2 regions of the Dehalogenimonas sp. NIT-SK1 genome follow, and region 2 is predicted to be linked to the other one. Evidence: riboswitches for the same ligand, from Rfam matches in the RefSeq annotation. Region 2 holds a riboswitch; the other holds the start of a gene.
What was found. A riboswitch is a leader RNA that binds a small molecule or an ion and turns the genes downstream of it on or off. The one in region 2 is predicted to bind molybdenum cofactor.
Positions count from the first base shown of each region.

Region 1: linked by a shared signal. The riboswitch ahead of ACZ48S_RS07620 (c-type cytochrome) and the one ahead of ACZ48S_RS03100 (ABC transporter substrate-binding protein) in region 2 are both predicted to bind molybdenum cofactor.

Region 1 is NZ_AP042352.1:1,455,926-1,463,809, forward strand. It holds gene ACZ48S_RS07595 (vitamin B12-dependent ribonucleotide reductase) at 1-850, opposite strand, end outside; gene nrdR (transcriptional regulator NrdR) at 828-1,370, opposite strand; gene ACZ48S_RS07605 (J domain-containing protein) at 1,628-1,939, shown strand; gene ACZ48S_RS07610 (methyltransferase domain-containing protein) at 1,923-2,588, shown strand; gene mgtE (magnesium transporter) at 2,601-3,968, opposite strand; molybdenum cofactor riboswitch at 4,143-4,282, shown strand; gene ACZ48S_RS07620 (c-type cytochrome) at 4,382-4,972, shown strand; gene ACZ48S_RS07625 (hydrogenase small subunit) at 5,048-6,016, shown strand; gene ACZ48S_RS07630 (nickel-dependent hydrogenase large subunit) at 6,090-7,700, shown strand; gene ACZ48S_RS07635 (hydrogenase maturation protease) at 7,779-7,884, shown strand, end outside.
Region 2 is NZ_AP042352.1:578,160-586,043, forward strand. It holds gene ACZ48S_RS03085 (hypothetical protein) at 1-53, shown strand, start outside; gene ACZ48S_RS03090 (ABC transporter ATP-binding protein) at 129-1,217, opposite strand; gene ACZ48S_RS03095 (ABC transporter permease) at 1,221-1,937, opposite strand; gene ACZ48S_RS03100 (ABC transporter substrate-binding protein) at 1,947-2,879, opposite strand; molybdenum cofactor riboswitch at 2,954-3,102, opposite strand; gene ACZ48S_RS03105 (electron transfer flavoprotein subunit alpha/FixB family protein) at 3,148-4,122, opposite strand; gene ACZ48S_RS03110 (electron transfer flavoprotein subunit beta/FixA family protein) at 4,133-4,936, opposite strand; gene prmC (peptide chain release factor N(5)-glutamine methyltransferase) at 5,017-5,838, opposite strand; gene prfA (peptide chain release factor 1) at 5,835-6,905, opposite strand; gene ACZ48S_RS03125 (DUF5305 family protein) at 6,974-7,884, opposite strand, start outside.

The DNA.
Region 1 (7,884 bases), 850 kb from region 2:
CGGTAGTGCCTACCCGGTCGGACTCGGGGCGCAGCCGGGAGAATGAAAAACCGGTGCCGCCGCCGGATTTATGAATCATGGCGGTATGCTTGACGGCATCAAAGATGCTTTCAATGGAATCCTCAATAGGCAGCACGAAGCAGGCCGAAAGCTGCCCCAGCTCCCGCCCCGCGTTCATCAGCGTCGGCGAGTTGGGCAGAAATTCCAGCCGGGACATCAGGCCGTAGTATTCGTTTTCAATATCGCGCACCTTGCAGTCCGGGTTGTAGATCAGCTCGGCGGCAGCCACGGTGCGGGCCACCCGGCGCAGCATATCCTCCGGGGTTTCGGTGGGATTGCCGGACTTGTCCTTTTTCAAATAACGCTTCTGCAGCACCGCCAGTGAATTATCAGCCAGTTCCACCTTTTCGGGGACCGCGTTTTTCTTATTCGGTTTTGTGTTTCGGGTACGGGTGTTGACCGGCATAATTTTCTCCTCTTTAGATGGTTTGGTAATAACGGGGGGGACAGGCGGCAAAGGCGGGTCAGGCACTTCGGCTCTATCCGGCATCGGCGCTTCCTTAACTTCAGTTTCTTCAGCGACAGCCGGAGGCCTGGCGGCGTCAATAATATCCTTGACCAGTGACTCAATCTCGTACTCAGTAGCCGCGATCGGCTGGCGGGCATCGGCCGGCATGAAGGCTTCCATTCCCGGCAGCGAGGCCGGTTTTTCCAGCCGGTCGATAACCCGGGCGGTGATTTCCTCTACCTTGCCGCGCTCCGCGATGCCCATGGCGGAAGCCTGGTTGAAGATTATCTGGGCAATGCGGTTTTTATCAACGATGGGTTTACCTGACGGCTGCGGTGTCATGGCCTTTTCTCCGTTTTATTTTCTTTTCGGCTGTTTCCAGCATCAGCGGCAGCTGTGACCGACTGTCCGTTTCCGAGCGGCCGACCAGCTTATCCACCATTTCCTTGAACTCTGTTACGTCAGTGAACTTGCGGTACACCGAGGCGAAGCGGATGTAGGCGATGTTGTCAACCGCCTTGAGCTTCTCCATCACCTTGTCGCCCACTGCCGAAGAAGCTATCTCGGCCCGGCCGGTTTCAACCAGTTCGGACTCTATTTCATCCGCCAGCTTATCTACGGTACCCACCGGCAGCGGCCGCTTCTCCAGGGCTTTATGCAGTCCGCCCAGCAGCTTGTCCTTGCTCCATTCCTCGCGGCGGCCGTCTTTCTTGATGACATATACCGCCGTCGGCTGGATTCGCTCATAGGTTGTAAAGCGGTAGCCGCAGCTAAGGCATTCCCTCCGGCGGCGAATACCGTCTTCGACCTCCCGGGAATCAACCACCCGGAAATCATTCTGCCGGCAGCTGGGACAATTCATTCGGTAAATCCTTATCCTTGAAATTTCCTTATTCAGATACAGGCAAGCGGCGACATGATGCTGACGTTTAAACACTATCTGTTGTGTTGCCCGCATACATTACCACTAGATATAGTGTATGTCAATAGGAAAAAAGTCCGGTGCTGAAGCTGAAAAAACCCGCTGAAACGTAAAAATATTTTCCGGTGCGTGGCTAAACTGTTTGATAAGCATAAAAGGCTTGGAATACAATAAATTGATTTGAATTGGCTGTATGAGTGACAGACGAAACGGCAGATTTTATGAACAACACTGATTTCAAAGAAATAGACGAAGCCAGGAAGCGGCTCGGCCTGGGTGAAACAGCAACCATTAAAGAAGTAAAGGCCGCCTATAAACGGCTGTCGCACCGGCACCACCCGGACAAAACCAAAAGCGAGAGCAGCCGGGAAATGACGGAAATCAATAAAGCCTACGCCGTGCTTAAGGATTATATAGAAAATTACCGCTACAGCTTTAAAGAAGAAGATATTGTCGGAAACAGTTATTTCAGGGAACACTTCAAAAGGTTTTATGAAGACGGATTCTGATAACGGTGGGAGCCTGTTCGACTCCAGGGCCGCGGAGTATGACGCCTGGTTTGACGGTGAAGGCAAAACTATTTTTGCCATTGAACTGGCGGCTATCCGGCATGTACTTCAGAACCTGCCCAAGCCGTGGCTGGAGGTCGGTGTCGGCAGCGGTCGCTTCGCCCAAGCCCTGGGCATCGAAACAGGTATTGATCCCTCGGCTAAACTGCTGAGAATGGCAGAGGCCCGAGGTATCCGGACGACCCGAGGCAGAGGCGAAGAATTACCCTTTAAAGATGAAACCTTCGGAACAGTATTTCTGATAATGACCCTCTGCTTTACTGAATCACCGTCCCGGGTGCTGGATGAAATCCACCGCGTTTTAAAAGACCGGGGTAAGGTTGTAGCCGCCATGGTTCCCGCAGACTGCGCCTGGGGCAGCTTTTACCAGGTTAAGAAGTCAGCCGGGCACCCAATATACCGTTATGCTGACTTTATAAGCCGGCAGCAGCTTATTGATCTGCTGGCTGCCGCCGGTTTTAAGGTCACCCGAAACGTATCAGCCCTTTTCCAGCCGCCGGGCCGGGTTAATGAACCGGAACAGCCGCAGGACGGGGTCCGCACCGAAGCTGGTTTTATTGTTATCGTCGCTGAAAAACCATCGTACTGACCCGTTATTGACCTATATGTTCAGCAGCCAGGCGGCTATCGCAAAGTAAAGCGCCACACCCAGCACGTCCATCACAGTGGTAATAAAGGGCGCTGAAACTAGTGCCGGGTCAATCTTGAGCCGCTGGAAGAAAAACGGCAGACTTGCGCCGGTCAGTGTAGCCAGGGTGGAAAGCAGCATCAGGGTCATCATCACTATCAGGGCAACCTCAAAATCCCGTCCCAGCAGGTAAGCCCAGGCCAGCACCACCAGGCCCAGCACCAGTCCCAGCAGCAGACCTACCCCGCCCTCGCGCAGCACCACCGACATTTTCCGCCGCCCGGCGATTTCCCCGGTAGCCATGCCGCGGATTACCACCGTGGCTGACTGGGCTCCGATGTTGCCTCCGGTACCGATAAGCAGCGGGATGAAGGCGGCCATGATCACCAGTTCCGCCAGCAGTTCCTCCTGGCCGGCGATTATGGTGGCGGTAAAGGTGTTGGCGAAGATAAGCAGCAGCAGCCATACCGTGCGCCGCCGCACTACTGACCAGATACGGTCGGTAAAATATGCCCGCTCGGAACCGGGCACCGCGCCGAAGCGGTAAATATCTTCGGTGGCCTCTTCTTCCATTATATCGACCACGTCGTCCCAGGTGATGATGCCCACCAGCCGGTTCTCGGCATCCACCACCGGAATGGCCAGCAGTTCATAATCCTTGAGCAGCCGCCCTACTTCTTCCTGGTCGGTATCGGTATAGACTTTGCGGGGTTCGTCGGTCATGATTTCGGTAACACAGGTCCGCGGTTCAGCCAGCACCAGGTCCTTCAATGAAACCGTTCCAATCAGTTTCCGCTGGCGGTTGATGACATAGGCCATGTAAATGGTTTCCTTGGATACCGCCAGCCGCCGGATTTTATCCAGCGCTTCGGCGGCGGTCATCTTCTCCTGCAGATCCACAAAATCCGGCGTCATCGCCCTGCCGGCGCTATCTTCGGCGTAACCCAGCAGCTTGAGGGTCATCTGCCGGTCCTGCGGAGACAGCAGGCGCAGCAGCCGCCGGGCCAGGGCGGCCGGCACTTCATCAAAGAGTTCCGCCCGGTCATCCGGCGGCAGTACTTCCAGGAAGCGGCGGGCGGTATTGTCGGTGAAAAGCTCCATCAGCGCCAGTTGCTGGCGGCCGTCGAACTGGTCAAATACCTGGACCGCCAGGTCCTTGGGCAGTAGCCTGAAAGCGGTCAGTGTTTCCGCGTCAGGCATTTCGGTCAGCAGCAGCGCTATGGCGTCAGCGTCCATGGAACTCAACGCGACGCGCAGCTCCTTGTACTGTCTTTCCTCCATCAGCCGGCGAATTTCCTGAACTTCCAGGGCAGTCTCCTTTTCACCTGAAAAGTTTTTCATATTGTAACACCCTTCGCTCCGGTAGCAAGCATTTTAAGTCGTTTCAACGGTCGGCAAAGCTAAAATGAAAAATAATTACCCGGTATTATACTTTTAGGACTAATTATATTGACAGTACTAAAACCATGGTGCTACAATCCTAGCGAATTTGCCGGCCAGGCTCACCGGTCGGCTGATGAAAAGGCTCTTCGAGTCCGAAAATCTAAAGCTGATTCAGTTATGGTGTTCGGACCTGTAAGCCGCAAGGCTTCGAGGGTGGCGGCGGAAACGCCGGCGCCTCCCGCGCTTAGGAAAGGAGAGGGCATAAGTGTTAACCAAATTTCATTACCGGGGACGTTTTTAAGTCGGCGTCTCCTTTTTTATAGGCAAAGATTTTTTACCCGGTCATCCAGATGAACAGGAGAGGTAAATTGATGAAACACAAAAATATCCTGGTTTTGGTTTTCGCGCTGATGCTGGTAATGCTGCCGGTATTGAGCGCCTGCACCGATGATTCAACCACACCCCCGCCCACCACCACTTCACCACCGGCTACTGAAAGCCTGCTGCCAGTCTCCGATGATGTGGCGGGTGTTGACGCCAGCCTGGTTTATGCCAGCTACTGCGCATCCTGCCACGGCACCCAGCGCCAGGGCGGAGTAGGTCCTGCCCTTTCCCGTGATCAGAGCGTGGCTTACCTGTCCCAGTGGCTGCCGGTTCACCGCACCGGGGTAACCATGGATTCCCGCCTGCGGGACCTGCTGATCAACTGGATTTACACAAATTCCACCCAGACCTCAGCGCCCGCCCCGACTGATCCGGCACTGGTCTATGCCTATAATTGCGCCGTCTGCCATGCGGCTGACCGATCCGGCGGCAACGGCGGTCCTTCCATTGAGCAGATTGACCTGCAGCGGCAGACCGCTGACTTCCTGGCCGTTTTCCTGAAGTCGCACTACTCGGGCGTGTATTTGACCCAGGAACAGCACGAACTGCTGGGCAACTGGCTGAAATCAAACCCGTAGGAACAAATAAGGAATAAAAGCTAAAATACATATCTAGACCGGAGTGGGACCCAGTCCCATTACAAAGGAGAAAAGATGGATATTTCAAGTCTGAGAAAACCTAACCTGACCCGCCGGGATTTCGTCAAGGTCGCGGGTATGACCACAGCCTACTTTGGTTTGAGCCAAGCTCTGGCCCCGCAGATAGTGGAAGCGCTGGAAAGCACCAGCGGCAAACCGGCGGTAATCTGGCTGGAAGGCCAGAGCTGCACCGGTTGTACCGAATCCTTCCTTAACAACCAGGAGCCGGACGCCACTTCCATCCTGCTGGATACCATTTCCCTGCGCTACCATGAAACGGCCATGGCCGCTTCCGGGCACCAGGCCGAGCAGGCACTGCAGGACACCATTGAAGAGGGCGGTTATGTCCTGGTTATTGAAGGTTCCATCCCGCTGGCTGAGGATGGCAAGTTCTGCACCATAGCTGGCAAACCGTTTACTGAAATAGTCCGCGAAACCGCCGCCAACGCCGCCGCCATCATCTGCGTCGGCTCCTGCGCTACCTACGGCGGCATCCCGCGGTCCGGCCCGACCGACGCGGTCGGCTACCTGTTCCGCGGCAAGGAACTGCATCATGAATTTGACGATGTCGGTGAAAAACCGGTCATCAACCTGCCCACCTGCCCGCTGCACAATGAGCGGCTGGTGGCCACCATCGTCCATTACATCACCTTCGGCACCGTACCGGCGCTGGACCAGTATCGCCGTCCTTACGCTTTCTACGGGCAGCTGATGCACAACAATTGTCCGCGCCGCGGCCACTATGAAGCCGGGCGTTTCCTGACTGATTACAAGAATCCGGCCCAGAAGGACTACTGCCTGATTCTAAAGGGCTGCAAGGGACCCATCGCCATGCAGGACTGCTGGGACCGAATGTGGAATGGCCGAGCCAGCTACTGCATTGAAGCCAACATCCCCTGCGTCGCCTGCTCGCAGCCGGAATTTTATGAAGACACCAGCCCGCTGTACGCCCATGATTATGACTTCGGGCTGCCGCCGCAGTAATGATTAACTCAACCCTTGAAATTGGAATTGGAAATCCAATGTTCGAAAATAAGGTTGGAAAGGTAAAATAACTATGACGCGCATTGTCGTTGATCCGTTAACCAGAATTGAAGGACACCTCAGAATCGAGGTTGAAGTCGAAAACGGCGTAATTACCGACGCCTGGTCCGCCGGTACCATGGCCCGCGGCTGGGAAAAACTGCTCCAGGGACGCGACCCCTGGGACGCTCCTTACGTCACCAGCCGTGTCTGCGGCGTCTGTGAAGGCGTTCACACTATCGCCTCAGCCCAGGCGCTCGAGGACGCTTTCGGCATTGAGCTGACCGAGGCTGGCCGGCTGATGCGAAACCTGTTCTCCGCCGGATATTACATGCATGACCACTACATTCACTTCTACATTCTGTCCGCCCTGGACTACCTGGACATAATGGCCATAGCCTCCTATGAAGGCGCCGACCCAGGTCTGCTGGCCATTAAGAGCAAGATTGTGGGCCTGGTCAATGCCGGAGACACCTCACCCTTCACTCCGCGCTACACCCCGGACGAGTTCTCGGTAAATGATCCGGAAACGGTCACCACCCTGGTATCGCATTACATTAAAGCCGCGGAACTCAAGGCCAAATCACAGAAGATGCTGGCCTACCTTACCGGCATCCAGCCCCATCCCAACGCCCTTACCGTCGGCGGCTGCACTGCCTCCCCCAGCTTTGAACAGCTGATGTCGCTGCGCGAACTGTGGGTTGAGCAGGCTGACTTTGTTAATAATGTATATCTGCCCGACGTAGCGGCAGTGGGTTACGGTCCGCTGCTGCCGCTGGCCGCTGCCGGCTTCGGCGCTACCGACGGCAACTACCTGGCCTACCCCATGCTGCCCCAGGGCAGCTCCGGCGCTGCCGGTGACATCTCATTCGGCGGCTCCGACCCCATGTTCCAGGGCGGCGTAATCATGGCCGGCGGTCCCCGTGGTTCACTGGCCGACATAAATAATGCCAGTGTCCAGGATGTCGATTACAGCAAGATAACCGAATCCGTCACCAATTCCTGGTATGACTATCCAGCCGGAGTCGACGCGCTGCATCCATCCGAGGGCGTGACCGATTACAATCTCAATAAAGACGGCGCCTACTCCTTCCTGAAAGCGCCGCGTTATGACTCCAAAACAATGGAAGTCGGCCCGCTGGCCCGCGGTCTGGTCAACAAGTTCCCGCAGCTGGATGCGTTCTTCCAGGCCGGCGGCCGTGAAGGCGTCGTAGCCCGTCACCTGTGCCGCGCCGTCATCTCCAAGATGATTGCTGACGAAGGCCTCAAGTGGATTGACCGCCTGATTGAGCTTCGCTTGCAGGGCCCGCTGGTGGGCATGAATGAACAGCCGGTACCCAAGAGCGGCAAGGGCATGGGCGTCTGGGATGCCCCGCGCGGCGCGCTGGGTCACTGGGTGGAAGTGGAAAACCACCGCATCAAGAATTACCAGATGGTGGTTCCCTCAACCTGGAACGCCGGACCACGCGACGAGAACGGCGTCAAGGGACCCTACGAGCAGGCGCTCATCGGCGCCCCGGTGCCTGACCTGGATAACCCGATCAACGTGGTGCGCATCATCCGCTCCTTTGACCCCTGCATCGCCTGTGCCGTGCACCTGATAGACCCGCACACCAACAATGTTAAAGTGGTCAAGATTTCCTAGATAGTAAATTAAAGCCTTTCCTGAAAAAGCGGCAGCGGAAGTCTGCCGCTTTTTCATGCGGCGCAGTTAGGGTATTTTATGAACTCGGAAAACAAGCAAAAACAGGCCGGCCGCACCCTGGTGCTGGGTGTCGGTAATGTAGCCATGGCCGACGAGGGATTCGGTGTTCATGTCATCCGGCGGC
Region 2 (7,884 bases):
GGAACGCTTATTTATCCGCATACAAGACTTACCTGGAGACACGGATTAGCTGAAACCTCGGTATCTTTTTTCAAATAATCTACTGACCAACCCGAACCAGCTCAGGGTAAATTCCTACTTCCCACTAGTCAGACAGCACAGGCTCCACGGGCTGAATGGATGGCGGTGGCTTTCAGTTTGGCAAAAACCTGTTTGCCGATAGCCAGCTCCAATTCAGTGGCCGCTTGTCGGGTGACAAGAGCCATCAGCTTCAACCCACCGCAGTCCAGCTCCAGCCTTACCAGAGGGTTGACCAGGCTGAGACGAGTGATGGTCCCCGTGAAATGGTTACGGGCACTGGTTCTATCGTCACTGATTGATATCACGACATCTTCCGGTCGGATGAACAGGTCCACGATATCACCCGGCTGGAAGTTGCCTACCGCCTGAACCGGCAGCCCGGACACTGAGGCGGTAAATAAACCGTTATCAGCGGCGGTTATTTCCCCGTTCCATATGTTTTCCACGCCGATAAATTCCGCTACGGTGCGGCAGGAAGGAGCCATGAAGATATCATCGGCTTTGCCGAGCTGCAGCAATTCACCGGCCACCAGTACCCCAATGCGGTCAGATAATCTCTGTCCCTGCGCCAGGTCATGGGTGGTCATCACTACGGTCAGTCGGTGCTGTTTAATAATATCGGTAACTAAATTCTCCACTGCGGTGGTGGAATTGGGGTCTAGATTGGCGGTAGGTTCGTCCAGGAACAGCACCTCCGGTTCACTGGCCAACGCCCGGGCCAGCGCCACGCGCTGAGTTTCACCTCCGGATAATGTTTTAGCCTGGCGGGACGCATAATCCTGCAGATTGACCATGGCCAAAGAATCCATTACCCTGGATTTTATTTTGTCATTATTCAAGCCCCGCCACCGGAGCGGCTGAGCTACGTTTTCAAAAACACTTGAGGCGAATACCAGGGGATTCTGATGAACGAAAGACATGCGGCGGCGCAGGGCCAGCCGTTGTGAATGGGTTTCCGCCTTTTCTCCATTGATAATGATTTCACCTGCTGCCGGTGTCTCTAACAGGTCGAGCACCCTGATAAGGGTGCTTTTTCCGGCGCCGCTGGGTCCTATTATGCCCAGGGTTTCCCCGGAGTCAATCGTAATATTGATATTTTTCAGCACCGCGGTATGACCATAACCGTGGCTCAAATCGCGGGTTTCAATAATACTCATAAATTAATCTGTGGCTTTTATTTTAATCTTGGCTTCCCGTTGCTGCAGCCAGCCCAGTCCGAAGTTTATCAGCAGGGCTATGGCCAGCAGTATTATACCCAGGGCTATGGAAAGCTCGATGTCACCCCGGCCGGTTTCCAGAGATATGGCAGTGGTCAGTACCCTGGTATAACCGCTGATGTTGCCGCCGATCATCAAGGCCAGACCGACTTCAGATATCGCCCGGCCGAAACCCAATATGACAGCGGTAAAGATTGCAAAACGGGCTTCTTTTAGCATCAGCAAACCCATCTGAAGGCGGTCAGCGCCCAGGGCAACGGCAGTTTCCCTGGTCAGCCGGTCAATTCCGGAATGTGCGGAAATGACCAGCCCCAGCATCAGGGGGGTTACCAATAGTGCCTGACCGATAACCATAATGGTTGGTGTGAACAGCAGGCCCATTTCACCCAGTGGTCCTGCTCGTGAAAAAAACAGGAAAACCAGCAGGCCGACCAGAACTGTCGGAAGGCTGAAAAGGGTATTGATGAAGCTTATCAGGAAACGTTTGCCGGGGAAGGAATTGTGGAAAATGACCGCGCCGAGCGGCAAGGCAATGATGGCGGCGATGACACTGGCGGTCGCTGAAATACTCAGCGACCGCCAGGAAATCTCAATGACATCCGGATCGAGCGATATGATCAGCTCGATGGCTTTTTGCAGTCCTTGCCAGATTGCTTCCAATTAAATCCTTCAGCTCGTAGGTTCTTCACCGTAGGTAGGCGTAAACAACGGGTCTCCGTAATCCTTAACGCCGTACTGCCCAATGATATCCTGTATTTCATCGGTCATCAACCACTCAGCCAGAACCTGGGCTGCTTCCGCGTTTTTTACGCCCGGTACATTTTCAGGGTTGACTGGTATGGCAGAATATACATTCAGTAAAATAGCGCCACTGTCAACCAGGGCCGCAAGGCCGGTATCACCCTTGTAGGCCAGGAAAGTTCCCATGTCGGATACGGTGTAACCACCCAGTTCACTGGCCATCAGCAGAGTTGGTCCCATGCCGCGGCCGGCCTCAACATACCATTCACCTGAATTGGTGATATCAGTATAATCATAACCGGCAGCTGCCCAAATAGCTTTTTCCTTGGAGTGAGTTCCGGAGCTGTCACCACGGGAAATAAAGCTGACTGACTGTGTTTCTTCCAGTTTCTGGAAAGCTTCCTCCGGTGAAAGCCCGGCTATGCCGGCCGGGTCATCCGCCGGACCGACAATAACAAAGTAATTACTGGCAAAAGCATAGCGTTCAGTGCCGTAGCCGTCGGCAATAAACGTAAGTTCACGGGCCTTGTCGTGAACGGTGATTATATCGACATCACCTCGTTTGCCATACTCCAGGGCAATGCCGGTGCCGGCATACAGCACGTCCAGTTCAACCCCGAATTCATCTTCAAATTCAGGTTCCAGTAACGACCAGAGTCCGGTGTCATAAAGACTGGTGGTGGTGGCGACTCTCAGCCTGACGCTGGGGTCGAGAATGCTGAGCCCCTCATCGGTTGTGGTCGGGGGTGGGGTGTTAGTAGGGTCAGGGGTTGAGTTTTCGGTAGCGCATCCCGTTGTGGAAGCCGCAACCAGAATTATCGAGAATATAAAACCGGAGAGCTTAAACCATTTCTTTTTCATAAAAACCTCATTAATTATTACTTAGAGGCAATAAAAAACACCTCTCTTAGAGAGGTGTGCGGCCATACGAAGCTTCAGTCATGGTTTGCTCTCCTTTCCAAATCACGGGAGGCCCGGTCGTTTCCAACGGAACCCTCGGGGCGGGTATTATCCCGCCCGCCGGTTTTTTTGCCATGCCCTCTGAGAAGGGTTTAGGCTCCAAAACTCGGAGACATCTATTTGATTATCAACTATGCTAACACAAGGTACTAGTACCAGTCAAAAAGTTCTACTTCCCGGTTAATTCCCTTATTTTTTCCGTGAAAGCGGGCAACACCTTTTTCCAGTCACCGACGATGCCGTAGGTAGCGGATTTGAAGATGTTGGCTTCAGGGTCCTTGTTGATGGCGACAATAGTCTTAGCCCCGGAGATGCCCGAAAGATGCTGGGATGAACCGGAGATGCCTACGGCGATATAAAGGTCCGGAGCGATTATCTTGCCGGTAATGCCTATTTGTCCGCTGTCCGGCCACCAATCCTGGTCACAGGGCGGGCGGGAGGCACCGACGCTGGCGCCAAGAATGTCGGCCATCTGCTTCAGATGCTCAAATCCCTCCGGTCCGCCCATACCCCGGCCGCCGCCGATGACGATTTTGGAGTCCTCAATTTTAGAACCTGTTTCAGCAACAGCAACCCTTTCAATTATCCGGATGCCGGAAGGTGATTCGGGGCTGTCCATCTCTATTATTTCAGCGGTGCCCTCTCCGGGAGATGCCGGGTTAAATGCCTTGGGACGGATGCTGACTATCTCGGGTTCTGTCTCAATGGCAAAGTCAGCCAAAGCGTTACCGCCGTAGACGGGCCTGGTATAGATTGTCCGGGAGCCGTCTCGGCTGATATTAATAACATCGGTAATCGCGGCGGTCTGGAGCGCGGCCGCCAGCATGGGAGCGAGGTCTTTGCCCAGGTCGTTTTCCGCTACCAGGACAAAACGGGGGGTAAGGCTGCTGATGGCACGGGTGATATTTATAGCGGCAGCGTCAGCGGTTATGTTTCCAGTTTCAACAACAAAAACTTTCCCGGAGCCAAATTTACCGGCATCAGCTCCGGCGGCCGCGGCGCCGCTTCCAATAACGACAGAGCCTACTGTTTCGCCGGAATCCGGCGCTATTAGCCGCGCCGCCGCGAAAAGCTCAGCAGCGACCGGTGCCAGCTTGCCGTCCCTTGCTTCTGTTACTATTAAAATGCCTGTATTATCGCTCATGTTTATCCTCTTAAATCAATTTCAACTGCCGGAGTTTATCAGCCAGTTTGACACCCTGTTCTTCAGGAGTGTCACCGGTGATCATTTCACATTGGGTTTCCCGCTGCGGCTGATAGAGTCTCAAGAGTGTAACCGGCTGGCCGTCAGCGCCCGCTGAAATGTTATCGGCGCCTATGTCAGCGGCATTCCAGTAAAGCGGCTCCTTCTTTTTAGCCGCCAGCACGCCTTTGATATTGGGCAGCCGCAGCTTGCCCAATTCCCCGGAAATGGTGACTATGGCCGGAAGCGGTGCTTCGACAATTTCATAGCCTTCAGAGGTTATTCTTTCAACGCGCAATTTACCATCCGTGGCTTCCACTTTGCGGGCACGGCTGACGACCGGCAGATCCAGGGCACCTCCCAGTAAGATGCCGGTTTGTCCGGCATCCCAATCCGCTGCCTGGCGGCCAAGGAGGATAATATCAAAATGACCGGATTTATTGACAGCCAGGGATAATAACCGGGCGGTAGTGTTGCTATAAGTGTTGTCAAAGGACGGGTCTTCCAGCATGATAAGCTCATCGGCGCCTAAAGCCAGTGTTTTCTTAAGCAGCTCTTTATGCAAACCGCTGCCCATGCTGAGAACTTTCAGCCGGCTGCCGGGGCAGGCGTCTTTCAACCGCAGACCGGCTTCCAGGGCGTGTTCGGAGTAGGGGTCCATTACCGGAGCTAAGCCAGCCGGCGGGACTACTTTTTTAGCTTGGGCGTCAATTTTAAAGCTGGCCGGTGGAATTTCAGGGTCGGGGATTTGTTTAACCAGGACTAGAATGTCCAAAACTGCCTCCATGGTAATTATTGAACGAATGGTCAATGATGTTCTTAATTTATCATCGCAACCGGCGGCGGGTCAAATTATTAGACCCGGGTAACAGCGAGACGCTCCAGCGGAATGAGGTCTTTTATAATATCGGTATAGCTGCCGGGCAGATGCCGATTGATTATGTTTTGTATCTCAACCGCCTGACCGGTGCCGAATTCCAGCAGCATCCAGTCCGGCTGGCGTTCCTGTTCAGCTACCTGACGCACCAATGCGCGAATGATATCCAGCCCGTCCTGACCGCCGTCAAGAGCCGTCTGCGGCTCAAAGAGATTCCCGTGAGCCTCTTTTGAAGGAACGTAAGGCAGATTGGCGCAGATGATATCAAAATGCTTGTCCCTAATACTCAACATCAAGTCACTCTTGATAAATTCAATATTAGCGCAACCTAGACTGGCAGCGTTGTGTTCCGCCAGGACCAGCGCTTCGGTGGAAACGTCAACCGCAGAAACGGCTGCGTGGGGCAAGTTTTTGGCCAGGGCAACTGCCACGGCACCCGAACCGCAGCCGATGTCGGCAATTAACGGATTGGGATAAGCGCCGGCAATGCCAAGCGCTTTTTCTACCATTATTTCAGTTTCCGGCCGGGGGATGAGCGCCGATGAATTGACCTCAAAGTCCAGCCCGTAAAACTCCATGTGTCCGGTCAGGTACTGTAGCGGTTCTCCGGCGTGAAGCCTTTCTAGAAGAACAAAATATTCAGCAGCAGAGCTGTCCGGGACTGGCTGGTCCAAGCGGGAGTATAATCCGGCGCGAGTTAGACCGGTAACATGTCGCAGTAAGATTTCAGCTTCCAGGGTAGCAGTGGGTCCGGAAGGCAGGCTTTTTGCACCCTGTTTCAGCAATTCGCCGAGGTTCATAAGCCAGCGGATTGCAGCAGCCGGGCTTGCTCGTCGGTAGCCAGGGCATCAATGATATCGTCCAGGTAGCCCTCAAGTATTTTAGGCAGATTATGGACTGAAAGGCCAATGCGGTGATCGGTCAGCCGGTCCTGGGGGAAATTGTAAGTGCGGATTTTTTCTGACCGTTCGGCAGTGCCTACCTGCGCCCGGCGGGCGTCGATTATTTCGCTGTCCTGCTTTTCCTGCTCCATGGCCATCAGGCGGGCTTTGAGTACCGACATGGCTTTCTGGCGGTTTTTCAGCTGGGAGCGTTCTTCCTGGCAGGCTACAACCAAGCCGGAAGGCAGGTGGGTCATGCGTACCGCGGTAGCAACTTTGTTGACGTTCTGACCTCCGGCGCCGCCGGAGTGATAAATGTCTATGCGCAGGTCTTCCGGCTTGACGTCAATTTCCACGTCTTCCACCACCGGCAGGACAGCAACAGTGGCGGTGGAAGTGTGGATGCGGCCCGCGGCTTCGGTTACCGGCACCCGCTGTACCCGGTGAACGCCGCTTTCATATTTCAGCCGGCTGTAGACATCCTCACCGTCAATCTCGAAAACCGCTTCCTTGAAAGTACCTCCGGATGATTCGGTAAGGTCAATAACATCGACTCTCCAGCCTTTCATCTCGGCGTATTTGGTGTACATGCGGAAAAGATCACCGGCAAATAGCTTGGCTTCGTCGCCGCCGGTGCCGGCGCGGATTTCCATAATGATGTTGCGCTCCGCATTTGGGTCCCGGGGCAGCAAGGCTAGCTTGATATCCTGGTGGAGTGTCTCCTGCTGTTTCTGGAGCTGGTGGTATTCTTCCCGCGCCATCTCCAGCATTTCTTCATCGGTTTCGCTCTCCAGCATGTGCTCAGTATCAGCTAAGGACTGGGTAACAGTCTTGTATTTACGATAAAGGTTAATCAGGTCCTCCATGGAGGACCGTTCCTTAGCCAGCTTGGTTAACAGGCTGATGTCCGAGGCTACGGACGGGTCAGCGATAGATTCTTCTATTTCCTGATAGCGCTTTTCTATATCTTCAAGTTTATCCAGCATAAGTGTTTATTATAGCACGGGGAGCGGGGGTTCTCATCCGAGGTATGGGGGCAATGTGCTGCGTACAATCAGGCGCAGAGAGCCTGGTATTCATAACGGGTAAAATTATCCAGGACCTGGTAGTAGTGACAGCCATGTTCATGACGATACAATATTGTTTTTCCGGTTTCACCAGCGATATTGACCAGGTCGTCGAGTGAATTAACGCTGACAATAATATCATCTTCACGAACCGCAGGCAGGCTGGCTACTTTGATGATCAGACCCTTATATTTTCGCAGCGATTCATGGGCTTGTTTATCCGGCGCGGCAAGGCCCGGTGGTCTGTATTTTAGATAGAAGAAAAGAAGAGGGGCGGCGAATACAAGCAAACCAATACCGAACCACAGGAACATGGATCGGGCGGCGGATACGGTCAAGGATGTCCAATTGGCGATAAAGTAATTGTCACTAATCTCGGTTGTTTGAATAGTTCCGTTTTTGATCGTCTGCAGAGTGTCTCCCCAGTTAAGAACTCCGCCGCTTACCGGGGCTTTCATGGCAGAGGTAAATATTTCATTTATATTGCCGTATTTGGTGTTTCCAGTGACTGATGTTTCAGCGATAACATATAAAAAATAGTTTTCGGCACTGGTTCCGGTTTCAGAGCGGATATCCTCAAGTAACTGCAATAAATCTGCCAATTTAAGTTCAAAGGAGACATTGAAGTCATCGCTTACCGGCTTCAAGGGAAGTAATGTTACGTTTTTGGTCCATATATTGGGGTTTTCTACCTGGGCGTAGACTTTGACGGTACTGTTAATATCTGTGATCGGTTCGGTTGTTTCTAATGAGTAGCTGAAATTTAAATCCATACGGTCAACCAGCCTGGTGAAAAGAGTATCCTGGGAACCGATGGTCCTCTGTGTCGGCGGGGGTGGCGGCGTATACAGCGGTGGAGGCTGGAGAGTGCTGGTATCAAACAGGGAATTGGGTACCA